Regions from separate parts of the Streptomyces sp. NPDC044064 genome, predicted to be linked through region 3. Evidence: riboswitches for the same ligand, from Rfam matches in the RefSeq annotation. Region 3 holds a riboswitch; each other region holds the start of a gene.

Evidence for each region. Region 3 has a riboswitch for cyclic di-AMP ahead of AC07DS_RS05875 (C40 family peptidase). Riboswitches for the same ligand answer to the same signal wherever they lie in the genome.
Region 1: linked by a shared signal. The riboswitch ahead of AC07DS_RS00655 (C40 family peptidase) and the one ahead of AC07DS_RS05875 (C40 family peptidase) in region 3 are both predicted to bind cyclic di-AMP.
Region 2: linked by a shared signal. The riboswitch ahead of AC07DS_RS24600 (transglycosylase SLT domain-containing protein) and the one ahead of AC07DS_RS05875 (C40 family peptidase) in region 3 are both predicted to bind cyclic di-AMP.
Region 4: linked by a shared signal. The riboswitch ahead of AC07DS_RS27680 (M23 family metallopeptidase) and the one ahead of AC07DS_RS05875 (C40 family peptidase) in region 3 are both predicted to bind cyclic di-AMP.

What each region holds. Positions count from the first base shown of each region.
Region 1 covers NZ_JBWKFN010000001.1:132,949-136,316, reverse strand. The annotation lists gene AC07DS_RS00655 (C40 family peptidase) at 1-1,405, opposite strand, end outside; cyclic di-AMP (ydaO/yuaA leader) riboswitch at 1,416-1,587, opposite strand; gene AC07DS_RS00650 (DUF1996 domain-containing protein) at 1,918-3,368, shown strand, end outside.
Region 2 covers NZ_JBWKFN010000015.1:154,629-157,996, forward strand. The annotation lists gene AC07DS_RS24595 (HAD family hydrolase) at 120-932, shown strand; gene AC07DS_RS24600 (transglycosylase SLT domain-containing protein) at 967-1,455, opposite strand; cyclic di-AMP (ydaO/yuaA leader) riboswitch at 1,459-1,643, opposite strand; gene AC07DS_RS24605 (polyprenyl synthetase family protein) at 2,174-3,184, shown strand.
Region 3 covers NZ_JBWKFN010000003.1:84,982-88,349, reverse strand. The annotation lists gene pcrA (DNA helicase PcrA) at 1-1,185, opposite strand, end outside; cyclic di-AMP (ydaO/yuaA leader) riboswitch at 1,477-1,623, shown strand; gene AC07DS_RS05875 (C40 family peptidase) at 1,632-2,816, shown strand; gene AC07DS_RS05870 (tellurite resistance/C4-dicarboxylate transporter family protein) at 2,921-3,368, shown strand, end outside.
Region 4 covers NZ_JBWKFN010000018.1:84,569-87,936, reverse strand. The annotation lists gene AC07DS_RS27685 (SGNH/GDSL hydrolase family protein) at 1-236, opposite strand, end outside; gene AC07DS_RS27680 (M23 family metallopeptidase) at 498-1,436, opposite strand; cyclic di-AMP (ydaO/yuaA leader) riboswitch at 1,441-1,603, opposite strand; gene AC07DS_RS27675 (alpha-galactosidase) at 1,906-3,368, opposite strand, start outside.

The DNA of each region.
Region 1 (3,368 bases), on a different contig from region 3:
CGGTGTCGGCCGGAAGCGGCGCGGCGAAAGCGCCGGTGTCGGTCGGAAGGGGTGCCGCGAAGGACCCGGTGTCGGTGGGGAGGGGGAAGGCGAAGGCGCCGGCGTCGGCCGGAAGCGGCGCGGCGTAGGCGCCGGTGTCGGTCGGAAGTGGTGCGGCGAAGGACCCGGTGTCGGTGGGGAGGGGGAAGGCGAAGGCGCCGGTGTCGGTCGGAAGGGGTGCCGCGAAGGCCCCGGTGTCGGTGGGGAGAGGCGCCACGAAGGCGCCGGTGTCGGTGGGGAGGGGTGCGGTGAAGGACCCGGTGTCGGCCGGAAGCGGTGCGGCGAAGGACCCGGTGTCGGTGGGGAGGGGGGAGGCAAAGGCGCTGGTGGCGGCCGGAAGTGGCGCCGCGAAGGACCCGGTGTCGGGCTGAAGGCCTGCGGGCAGTGGCGTGGCGAAGGAGCCCGTGTCGGGCAGAGGGGCCGTCGTGGCCGGGCGGTTGTAGGGCTCGGTGCCCGCAGGAAGCGCGGCCGCGCCGAGCGAGCCGGCCGCATCCTGTGCCGGGAACACACCGGGTGCCGCCCACTGCGGTGCGCGCCACTGGTCCTCGGCCGGCTGCGACGCCTGGCCCCCCGCGGCGCCCAGGGCGTCCGGCGTGGCGGCTGCGGGGCCCAGGGCGTTGCCGCGGGACAACACGTCCCGGGCCGCGGCGAGTTTGCGCCGGTTCTCCGCCTTGGAGGCCGCCGGGGCGGGCCGCCGGGACCCCGCGGCGGGGGCGGGCAGTGCCCGGGGCTCCTGCTGCGGGGCCGCCGGGGCGGCGGGGAGAGGCAGGGCGGCCGGCTGCGCCGAGGTACGGCCCGCCGGTTCCAGCATGGCCCGGCTCGGCGGCTCGGCAGCGGCTCGGCCGGGGAGTTCCAGCGCGGTGCGGTCGCCCGCTGCTTCCATGGCCCGGCTGGTCAGTTCGGGAACGGCGCGGCTCGTAAGTTCGGGGACGGACCGAGCGGTCAGCTCGGCTACGGCCCCACTCGGCAGCTCCGGCAGCGCACGGGCATCCGTCCGCCCCGAGGGTCCGGCGGGCAGCTCCGGCAGACCGCGTCGCGGCGCCTCCCGGTCACCACCGGGGCGATCGCCGCCGCCGCGGTCCGAGGAACGGGCCGGGGTGGCCGGCCGGTCGGGCATCCGGTCCGCCGGCAGGACCGCGGGTACGGAGGGGCCGAGCTTGGCCCGCGCCCCATCGAACCACTCCTTGGCCACCTCGTCGAGCGCCGGATCCGAGCGCCGCTCCGGCCGCTTGGCCAGCGGAACACCACGAGTCCGTGTCGCCCCCGCCATGGCCCGTGTCGCGTTGAAGTTCCCCGTGTCGACCTCGGCCCGGTCGTAGAGGGAGTTGATCCGCTGCCGGACCTCGTCGCGGCTGTCCGTCGCCATGAAGGGACGCACTCCTTCCGTGCTCCGCCTACCGAGTCAGCTGTCGGGTTCGGGCGGTCGGTTCCGGAAGGCGTGCCCTACGGCCTTCGCCTGCAAGGGCGTTGGCCGATTCACCCCGAAGTCGGTCGGGTCCCCGGTTCCGGTCGCACTCCACGGTGCACCGGATTCGGCGGAGGCCACGCGGCCCGGCGCGGTTCGCCGGGGGAGCCGTGCGGCCTGGCCGTCAACCTAGCCAATTTGTGTGGCCCGTGTGAAGGTTGAAGTGCGTAATGTCCGATACAGATATGTGATGTTCGTCTTGGCATTCGAGATGACTCACCCTCTGGGTGGCACGGTGCCTATGAGATTCTGATGAATTCTCGGGACGCCTGAACACTCGGGCGCTCGGATCCGTATGGGGCGGGGGATTTCCATGCGAGCCGCTCGACAGACTCAGAGGTACTTCCGTGGGACGCAACACGCGCAGACGCCCGACCCGTGCACGACGCGCGACCTTCGCAGCGGTCGCCCTGATGCTGGGCGGAGGCGGGCTCGTCGCGGCGAATGTCTACGCCTCGGCCACCGAGGGCACATGGGGCGGCGGCACCGACGCGACCGGACAGGTCCGCTCCGCGGGCATGGCCACGATCGACTGCCCGGACGTCGGCAGCCGCCTGACGACGGTGCCGGACGACGCCCGTGAGGCCGTCGACCGTGAACTCGCCCAGCTGGACCAGCAGACAGCGGCCGCGTACCAGCAACTTCAGGCGTCGGCCGAGTCCGTGCGCCAGGACCCCACGGCCGCGGACGAGCCCATCATGAACCCGCTGAAGGAGAAGCGGTCGGCCACGATCGAGCGGATCGCCGCCGCCATCGACCAGGCGGGCGACCGGCCGGAAGGACTGGAGTCCCTCGCCGCCTGCACCCTGCGCCCCGCCCAGGACGGTGCGGGCGGTGACACCGGCAACGCCGGCCAGGGCAGCGCCGCCCCGAGCGACGGAGCCCAGCAGGGCTCCGGCCAGGGCCAGAACGGTGCCGGCCAGGGCGGCAACGGCCCCGTCGCCTCCGACTACGCGGACATCACCTCCGTACAGCCGAACGTGCCGAACCCGCCCCAGCAGGACGACGCCTCGCGCGGCACGTTCACCTCCGAGTGCGGTGTCAACGCGGGCGGCCTGTTCAACTCGGACAACGTGATCGTCGCACCCGGCGTCTCCAACGGCGCCCACCACTTCCACGACTACATCGGCAACCAGTCCAACAACGCCTTCGCCAGCGACGACGTCCTGGCCAACGCCCAGACCAGCTGTGTGGACCAGGGCGACAAGTCCACGTACTACTGGCCGGTGCTGCGGCTGCAGAACGGCAAGCAGGAACGGGACGCCGGCGCCCCGGGCGGCGGCACGGAGGGCAACGCGGGCCAGATCGTCACGGCCAAGCAGGTGACGCTGACCTTCGTGGGCAGCCCGCGCGGCAAGGTCACCGAGATGCCGCGCCTGCTGCGCATCATCACCGGCGACGCCAAGGCCTTCGTCAACGGCCCCACCAACGCCAACGCCTCATGGAGCTGCACCGGCTTCGAGGACCGGCAGCTGAAGGACAAGTACCCGCTGTGTCCGTCCGGCAGCGACGTGGTGCGCACCTTCCACTTCCAGAGCTGCTGGGACGGCCGCAACATCGACAGCGCCAACCACCGCACCCACGTGGCCTTCGCCGGCCCCGACGGCGCCTGTCCCGAGGGTTTCCGGGCGATCCCGCAGCTGGTCCAGCGCATCGTCTACGACGTCGCCGCGCCGAGCCTGGACGACGGCGGGCGGACGGTGCCGTTCTTCGCGGTGGACTCCTTCCCCGAGCAGCTGCACAAGCCGGTCACCGACCACGGCGACTTCATCAACGTCTTCGACGAGGACCTGATGCGCGAGATGGTCGACTGCATCAACTCCGGCCGGACCTGCGGACCCCGCGGCGATGACGACTCCGGTGC
Region 2 (3,368 bases), on a different contig from region 3:
CGATCGCGTCAACTCCACCACCATCAGGGGTCCCGCAGGCGCCACTTGAGGCCGAGGAGCACACAAGTCCGGGAACTCCAGGGTGAGTCGGCGGGGCGTGGGATCCGTATTCTCTGATCATGGCCGCACCCCCCGCATACACACTGATCGCCACCGACCTGGACGGGACGCTGCTGCGCGGCGACGACACCGTCTCCGACCGGTCGCGCGCCGCGCTCGAGCGGGTGGCGCGGGCCGGTGCCCGGCACCTGGTGGTGACGGGCCGCCCGGCCCCCCGGGTGCGGCCCCTCCTGGAGGGCCTCGGCAGCACGGGACTCGCGGTGTGCGGGCAGGGCGCGCAGGTCTACGACGCCGGCACCGACCGTCTGCTGTGGTCGGTCCGGCTGGACCGGGAACTGGCCGAGACCGCGCTCGGCAAGATCGAGGCCGAGGTGGGGCAGGTCTACGCGGCCGTCGACCAGGACGGCGTGGACGGGCTCACCCTGATCGAACCGGGGTATCTGATGCCGCACCCGACCCTGCCCGCCGTGCGGGTCGGCCGCCGCGACGACCTGTGGTGCGAGCCCATCAGCAAGGTGCTGCTGCGCCACCACACGCTGTCCGACGACGAGTTGGCGGAGACCGCGCGCGCGGCGGTGGGCTCGCTGGCGACGGTCACGATGTCGGGGCCCGGGACCGTGGAGCTGCAGCCGTGCGGCGTCACCAAGGCGACGGGGCTTGCGCTGGCCGCCGAGTACCTGGGGATCGCCGCCGACCGGGCCCTCGCGTTCGGCGACATGCCCAACGACATCCCCATGTTCGACTGGGCCGGACGCGGTGTCGCCATGGCCAACGCCCATCCCGAACTCAAGGCCGTCGCCGATGAGATCACCACGTCGAACGAGGACGACGGCATCGCCGTCGTCCTCGAAAGACTGTTCCCGACCGACTGACCGGGCTAGCCGCAGGGCCCGCCGCGGGCGCCGGTCAGTAGGCGCCGAAGACGTTGTCGATCGACCCGTAACGCGCGGCCGCGTAGTTGCAGGCGGCCGTGATGTTCGCGACCGGGTCGTAGATGTCGAAGGACGTTCCGGCCACGTGGTACGTGTTGAACGTCGGGTCGATGACCTGGAGCAGGCCCTTGGACGGGATGCCCTTGGCCGCGTTGGAGTCCCAGAGGTTGATGGCCGCCGGGTTGCCCGACGACTCGCGGATGACGTTGCGGTGGATGCCGTTGTACGTCCCCGGGATGCCCTTCTGAGCCATGATCGCGAGCGACTCGCGGATCCAGCCGTCGAGGTTGTTCGGGTATCCGGCGAGCGTGGTGGGCGCCGTGCTGGCCGTGGGGGTGGCGGCGGAGGCGCCGGTCGCGCCGATGAGCGGGAGGGCGAGCACGGCGGCGCCGGTGCCGATGACGGCGAACTTGCGGACGAGGCGGTTGGTGCGGGTGCGGCGGGGCAGAGCGGCAGCAGACATGGGGACGTTCCTCTCCGTCGCCTGCGAGGTGAGCTGTCGGGTTCGGGCGGGGAGGTGCCCGGCCGTACCTCTGGGGGGAGGTACGGCTTCACCCCTAGCCGTCCCGGTGCGACGTGCGTCGTCCGGTCCGGCGGCTTACCTGGGTCCCCCGCTCCTGCCGTACGAAATGAGTTCGTCGATGGGTGGTGTCAGACGCGGCAGGATTCGGCGTTCGTCCGACTGGCCCGGAAGCTATGCGACAGCACATGTCCGGAACAAGTAGTGAATTCACCCAATGAGGCAGTTGACCTTGATCTATTCCCAATGGGGTACTTGATCCTTTGCGGTTGCCAACGCTCAACTGGCCGATGCGGCAAGGGGAGAACGCGGTGGCGGCCAATGGCTGATTCACGGACCCGCGTGACCCAACTCACGAAATGGCAAAGGGTATCAAATCAGACATGGGGGATTCGGGAGATTTGCCGAGTGTGGTGCAAAAGGAGTACTCCGCCCGCCGTGCGGTTCGCGACAAATCGGACGAGATCCTGTTAAGTCGTTGTGTACCAACACTTATCAGATGATCAAAAACATACCGGCCCTGATCCGATACCGCCCGGGCTGGACCGGTGGGCGCTATCGGTGATCGAAACAGGACCGGATACGCTGACTTGAGTGATGGCAACGACCTATCGACAAACCGTGTAATCGCCAGCAGACACCAGCAGACAGGAGACCCCTCGTGACCGTCGTCGGGCCGTTCGGGCTGAGCGTGCGGGACCAGGCTCTGGAAGCCGATGTCCAGGCCGGATTGGCGGCTGTCGAGGAAGGCTTGCTCGAAGCCACCAAGAGCGAGGTCCCGTTCATCACGGAGGCCGCGCAGCACCTCGTCCGGGCCGGCGGGAAGCGGTTCAGGCCGCTGCTCGTGATGCTCGCGGCGCAGTTCGGCGACCCGTACGCGCCGGGCGTCGTGCCGTCGGCCGTCGTCGTGGAGCTGACCCACCTGGCCACGCTGTACCACGACGACGTCATGGACGAGGCGTCCGTGCGGCGCGGCGTGGACAGCGCCAACACCCGCTGGGGCAACTCGGTCGCGGTCCTCACCGGCGACTTCCTCTTCGCCCGCGCCTCCCAGATCCTCGCCGACCTCGGCCCCGAGGCGGTCCGGGTCCAGGCCCTCGCGTTCGAGCGGCTGGTCACCGGGCAGATCCTGGAGACCGCGGGCCCCTCGGACGGCCGTGACCCGGTCGACCACTACCTGGACGTGCTCGGCGGCAAGACTGGCTCCCTGGTGGCCGTGTCGTGCCGGTTCGGCGCGATGATGTCCGGCGCCGACGAGACGGTCGTCGACGTGCTCACCCAGTACGGCGAACGGCTCGGGGTCGCCTTCCAGCTCGCGGACGACGTCCTGGACATCGCCTCCGACTCGCACGAGTCCGGCAAGACCCCGGGCACCGACCTGCGCGAGGGCATCCCGACGCTGCCCGTGCTCCGGCTGCGCGAGCGGGCCGCCCGCCTCGGCCTGGCCGAGGACATCGCGCTGTGCGAGCTGCTGGACTCCGACCTCAGCGACGACGCCCGGCACGCAGAGGCGCTGACCGCGCTGCGCGCGCACCCCGCGCTGGAGCAGGCCCGCCGGGACACCGTCCGCTACGCGGAGGAGGCGCGGGCGGCACTGGCCCCGCTGCCGGAGTGCGACGCCAAGGCGGCGCTGCTCGAGCTGTGCGACGCAGTGGTGCACCGGGCCGGCTAGCCGCCCGCACACCCGACCCGACGGCGGTGTCTCCCGCACGACCCCTACGGGTCGGGGGAGGCACCGCCCTCGTGTGTCATACCGCAGGCGTACACGGAGTTGGCTCCGTGGTCTGACGCTTCCTCACGGCCGATTTGGTCAGATGGAAACCACGGAAATCACCACTCCTCACCGATTCGGGTGA
Region 3 (3,368 bases):
GCCGGCGTTGGTCCACAGGTTCTTCGGGCGGCGGGACTCGTTGCGCTCGATGACCGCGTTGGCGGCGGACAGGATGGTCTGCGTGGAGCGGTAGTTCTGCTCCAGCAGGATCGTCGTCGCGTTCGGGTAGTCCTCCTCGAACTGGAGGATGTTGCGGATGGTCGCGCCCCGGAAGGCGTAGATCGACTGGTCCGCGTCACCCACCACGCACAGTTCGGCGGGCGGGAGGTCGTACTCGTTCGGCGGGGTGTCGACGCCGTCGGGGGCGTGCTCGCCCGTCCCGACCAGCTCGCGCACCAGCGCGTACTGGGCGTGGTTGGTGTCCTGGTACTCGTCGACCAGAACGTGCCGGAAGCGGCGGCGGTAGTGCTCGGCGACGTCCGGGAAGGCGCGCAGCAGGTTGACCGTCGTCATGATCAGGTCGTCGAAGTCGAGCGCGTTGGCCTCGCGCAGCCGCGACTGGTAGAGCGCGTAGGCCTGGGCGAGGGTCTTCTCGAAGCCGTCGGCGGCCTGGGCGGCGAAGTCCTCCTCGTCGATCAGCTCGTTCTTGAGGTTGCTGATCTTGGCGCTGAAGGACTTGGGCGGGAAGCGCTTGGGGTCGAGGTCCAGGTCGCGGCAGACCAGGGCCATCAGGCGCTTGCTGTCGGCGGCGTCGTAGATGGAGAAGCTCGACGTGAAGCCGAGCTTCTTCGACTCGCGCCGCAGGATGCGTACGCACGCGCTGTGGAAGGTCATGACCCACATCGCGTTCGCGCGCGGGCCGACGAGCTGCTCGACGCGCTCCTTCATCTCGCCCGCGGCCTTGTTGGTGAAGGTGATCGCGAGGATCTGGCCCGGGTGCACGTTCCGCTCGGCGAGCAGGTGGGCGATGCGGTGGGTGAGCACACGGGTCTTGCCGGAACCAGCGCCGGCGACGATGAGCAGCGGGGAGCCGGCGTGCACGACAGCGGCGCGCTGGTTCTCGTTCAGCCCTTCCAGCAGCGCGGCCGCGTCGAGCGCGGGGCGGGGGGCGCCGTCGCGGTAGTGCACGTCCCGGTCCGGCGGCACATCGAACTTCCCGCCGAACAGATCGTCCGGAAGCGGCTCCGGAGCGTGATCGTCCTCGGGCGGCGGCGGGGGCTCCTCCGCATGCCCGCGAGGGGCCTGGAGGTCCGCCAGGAAGCTGTCGTCAAAGAGGCTGCTCATCGCTCTCCGAGTCTAGGGCGCCGCACCGACAACCTGCCGCCGTCCCGGGAACATGGCCGGTTCGAAAGGACCCGGTCCTTCACTCCCGGAACGGCCGAACAAGCCCTCACGCAGCGGAATCACCCTGTGACACGGGAGCGATTCCACACTCAGGTCACGAAAATGTATCGGACATATCGTGCACCAACCTTCACACGAGACACACCAGTTGGCTAGGTTGCGGGGCGGGCCGCACGCCCCCTTCCGGCGAACGTCGCCGATCCGCGCGGCCCCCGTCGAGTCCGGCGCACCCCCCGTACGGTGCCCGGAGCCGGGGACCCACCCGACCTTGGGGTGAATCGGCACACGTCCCGTCCCGGGACAGGAGCCGTAGGGCAAACCTTCCGAGCACGCGCCCGAACCCGACAGCTAACCCGGTAGGCGGCACATGGAAGGAGTCGCCTCCCTTGGCGTCGCACCGCAAGTCGCGCCCCGCGGGCTCACTCGGAGCAGGTTTCCGCACCCCAGTCCTCGCCACCGCCGCCCTCACCTCCGTGGCCGTGCTGTCCCAGACGGCCGACGCCGCTCCCCCGGCCGACGGGAAGCCGAGCCTGGAGGAGGTCGAGAAGAAGGTCGACGACCTCTACCGCCAGGCGGAGTCGGCGACCGAGAAGTACGACGCCGCCAAGGAGCAGACCACCAAGCAGCGCACCCACATCGACAGTCTGCGCGAGGAGGTCGCCCGGCGGACCGCCCGGATGAACAAGGCCCGTGAGGAACTGGGCACGTTCGCCGCCGCCCAGTACCGGACCGGGGCGACCACGCCCGACACGGCCACCTTCCTGCTCGCGGACAGTCCCCAGGACTACTTCGACCAGAGCCAGCTGATGAACCGGCTGACCACGCGGCAGAAGAGCGCCGTCGACGACTACGTCACCCAGCAGGCCGCGACCATGAAGAAGCGGCAGGAGGCTGCCAGGAGCCTCCAGACGCTGTCCGAGTCGCAGAACGAACTGCAGACGGCCAAGGCCACCGTCCAGAAGAAGCTCGCCTCCGCGCGCAGGCTGCTGTCCCAGCTGACGGCCGAGGAGAAGGCCCGGCTGGCGGCGATCGAGCGGCAGAAGCAGGAGGAGGCCGCGCGCAAGGCCGCGGAGCTGGCCAAGCAGCAGGCGGCAGCGGCCAAGGCCAAGGAGCAGGCGCAGCAGGCGAGCGGCTCGTCCACCTCCGGCGGCTCCTCCACGTCCGGCGGCTCGTCCGGCTCCGGAGGCTCTTCGACGCCTTCCGGGACGTACACCACCAAGGCCGAGAAGGCGATCGCCTTCGCCCGCGCCCAGATCGGGAAGCCCTACGTGTGGGGCGCCACCGGACCCGGCTCGTACGACTGCTCCGGCCTCACCCAGGCCGCATGGAAGGCCGCCGGCGTCTCGCTCCCGCGCACCACCTACGCGCAGGTCGACGTCGGCACCACGGTCTCCCTCGCGGACGCGAAGCCCGGCGACCTGATCTTCTTCTACGACGACATCAGCCACGTCGGCATCTACATAGGCAACGGCATGATGATCCACGCCCCCAAGCCGGGCGCGTACGTCCGCGAGGAGTCGATCTACTACGGCGGCGAGTCGATCATCCACAGCGTGGTGCGCCCCGCCTGACCCCCTTCCTCCGACCGGCCCCGCCGTCCCCTTTTCGAGGTTTCGAGCGCCACGCGCGCGCGTGGCCTCCGTGCCCCGCCCGCGCGGCTGCCTAGCATCGGCCCATGCCCGGCATCTCAGCTCTGCGTACGTGGTGGGCGGGGCGTCCGCCGGCGGCGGGTGCCGCCGTCATGGCGACCGGCATCGTCTCGGTGGGCCTGCATCTGACGGGCGCCGAGACGGTGTCCCGGGTCTTCCTGTGGCTGGCCTGCCTGGCCTGGGTGGCGCTGGCCGCCGACTTCCTCGTACGGCTGGTGGCGCAGCCGGAGCGCTGGGTGGCCGAGGCGCACAGCCCGGGCTCGCTCACCGCCGTCGCCGCCACGGCCGTGCTCGGCACCCGGTTCTCGGCGCTCGGCCGGCAGACCCTGGCCGAGGCGGCGCTGGCGCTGGCCGTGGTGCTCTGGCCGGTGCTGCTGTACCTGGTCGTGCAGCACTGGGAGCGGCGCATGCCGGGAGCGGTGTTCCTGTCCTGCGTGGCCACACAGGGGCTTGCGGTACTGGCGGCCACGCTGG
Region 4 (3,368 bases), on a different contig from region 3:
CAGAAGGACACGAGGTCCGGGGCGAGTTCGACGGCCTTCGGGAGCTGGTCCGCCATGATCTGGTCGAGCAGCTTTCCGCGCACGGCCAGGTTGGTGTACGCGAAGTCGCCCTCGGGACGCCGGTCCGCGAGCAGTACCGCGAACCGGTCGGCCCAGCCCACGAACGCCCCGTCGGGGCCGGGATCGCCCACGCCCTCGGTGAAGCTGTCCCCCACCGCCACGTACGACCCGATCACTGATCTGTTGTCATTCTTCGAATCGTCTGCCACGTCGGACCATGATTCACCTTCGGATGTGACCTACGCGACCGTAGGCAGGGGTTGACGAACGGTGAGATGAGACACCCTTAAATCATTTGCCAATCCAGGAATAACGCGACGTTCGGACGCGTTGACGGTGCGCACACGCCGAAGGCCGGACCCGGGGAACCGGGTCCGGCCTTCGGCGGCTTGTCAGGGCAGGTGATTCTCGAGAGCGGGTCCCGCGGAGCGGGAGCCTCAGACGGCGACGCCGTGCGAGCGGAGGTAGGCGACCGGGTCGAGGTCCGAGCCGTAGTTCGGCGTGGTGCGGATCTCGAAGTGCAGATGCGGGCCGGTCACGTTGCCGGTTGCGCCGGAGAGGCCGATCTGCTGGCCCGCGGTCACGGTCTGGCCGGCCGAGACGGAGAGCTGCGAGAGGTGGCCGTACTGGGCGTAGTAGCCGTCGTTCAGCTTGATGACGACCTGGTTGCCGTACGCGCCGCCCCACCCGGCGGAGACGACGGTGCCGGCGGCGACGGCCTTGAGCGGGGTACCGGTCGGCACGACGAAGTCGACGCCGGTGTGGTAACCGCTGGACCACATGCTGCCGGCCACGTGGTACCCGGTGCCGATGGTGGCGCCGGTGACCGGGAGGGTGTAGCCGGCGGACGGCACGGAAGGTGCGGAGGGCGCGGCGGGTGCGGAGGGCGCGGCGGGTGCGGCGGGTGCGGCGGCGGCACCGGAGGCCTGGCCCGACTGGGACCGGGGCGGGGATGCCGGCGCCGGGGCGGAGGGCTCGGTGTGCGGCTGGGCGGCCTTCGCGCCGAGCGACAGCTTCAGACCCGGGTGGATCAGCGAGGGATCCTGGCCGACGGCCTGCCGGTTGTCGTCGTAGAGTCGCTGCCAGCCGCCGCTGACATGCTGCGCGCCGGCGATCTTCGCGAGCCAGTCGCCGGACTTCACCGTGTAGGTGCGCACACCCGAATTCCGCTGCGCGGCCGCCTTCTTCACGGCCGTCTTTACCACGGCCGGAAGGGACTGCACGACCTTTCCGGAAACGGACTGCGTGGTGGCGGCGTGCGCTCCGGTGGCCCCGAGGAGCGGCAGGGCCAGCGCGGCGCCACCGGTTCCGGCGACGGCGATCGAGCGGGTGAAACGCGGGGGCTTGGGACGGCGGTGCTTACCCTTCGCGGGCATGGCGCATTCCTCTCCGGCGCCTGCGAGGTGAGCTGACGGGTTCGGGCTGGAGCTGCCCGGCCGCGCGCTGCGCGGCTGCACCCCAGCCTGTCCCGGAGACCGGGACAGGCAGTCATACCTGGTGGGTCCCCCGCTCCTGCCGAACACGGGTGAAGTGTGTGGGGACTCCGGGCGGCGGCAGGATTCGGCGTTCCGACCGGATTGGTGGCGAACGTAAGCGAGCAAGACGGATTCGGACAAGCAGCTGGTTCCCGGCGCCACGGCTCCAAATGATCGAATTCGGAAATTCACGGTCACTCTCCGTGAATTCCGGAATCCTCACCCTTTTTAATTCCCTTCACCCTTACAGGAATTACGTGGACATGACGCGCGACACACGGTCACGAATATGACGCTCCTCACGCGCCGATCCCCACACCCCCTTACCTCAGAGCGAGTTGGAACGAAGGCTCCAATTCGGACAGATTACTCAGATGCGACGCAGCCGGAGAACCGTCGCATCCAGGTCGCCCCTCAGTCCGGTGCGCAGCCCGTGGTGCAGCAGGACCGCACCTCGGTGCACTTCGCCCGTTTCGCGGCATTCGTACGATGCTGTCGGGTCGAGTCCGCGCAGCCGCAGCGCCGGAACCGGCTCACCGTAGTGCTGCGCCTGGAGGCAGGCGAGGACCACGGCCTCGTCGCCGTGGACGTACTGGACGGCGCTCAGACCGCCCGTCGGCGGCCGCAGCCGGTACTGGTGGCCACGCTGGACCACCGGTCGGATCTCCTTGTAGAGGTCCACCCAGAGACGGGCCTCGGCCAGCTCTTCCCCGCTCCACTCGGTGAGGTCGCCGCCGACGCCGAGCACCCCGGCCATCGAGCTGACGAAGCGGAACCGCAACGAACTCTCCCGCCCGTTGAGCTGGGTGTTCGGGCTGTCGGTGACCCAGGCGGCCATGACCCGCGCCGGATGGATCTGACTGAAGCCGTGCTGGATGGAGAGCCGGTCGAGCGGGTCGGTGTTGTCGGAGGTCCACACCTGGTCGGTGCGGCTCATCACGCCGAGGTCGATCCGCCCCCCACCGCCCGAGCAGGACTCGAAGGCGACCGCGGGATGGGCTGCGCGCAGCCGGTCCAGCAGGGCGTACAGGGCGCGGACGTGGTCGACCCACAGGCGCTGCGGGTACGGCTCCCCGGGCCAGCCGGCGTCGGTGAAGCAGCGATTGAAGTCCCACTTCACATAGTCGATCGGGGCGCTCGACAGGAGGGTGTCCAGCTGCTCCCAGAGGTACTCCTGGACGTCCTCGCGGGCGAGGTTGAGAACGAGCTGATTGCGTAGCTCCGTCCGCTTTCGTCCAGTTTGGTATTGCACCCAGTCGGGGTGGGCACGGTAGAGGTCGCTGTCGGGGTTGACCATCTCGGGCTCGACCCAGATGCCGAACTGCATGCCGAGGCCGTGCACCTGGTCGGCGAGGGGCTTGAGGCCGTGCGGGAAGCGGTCGGGGTTGGGCGTCCAGTCGCCGAGGCCTGCCCGGTCACTGGTGCGGGCGCCGAACCAGCCGTCGTCCACGACGAACAGCTCGACGCCGATGCCGGCGGCCCGCCGGGCGAGGGCGGTCTGCTGCTCCTCGGAGATGTCGAAGTTGGTCGCCTCCCAGGAGTTGAACAGCACCGGCCGGTCCTGCTCCGCGTCCGGGATGACGTACGCCCGCTGGTAGGCGTGCCAGGTGCGGCTGGCCCCGCCGAAGCCGCCGTCGCTCCACAGGCCGGCGAAGACGGGACTGGCGTACGACTCCCCCGGCTCGAGCAGCAGCAGGCCGGATTCGTCGTATCCGGCGCCGCCCGTGATCTGCACCCGCGCGTCCGGGAGTTGGGCGACGGCGATCCGCCAGGACCCGGACCAGCCGAGCGCGCAGCCGTAGACCTCGCCGCGCTCCTCGGTCGCGTCGGTGT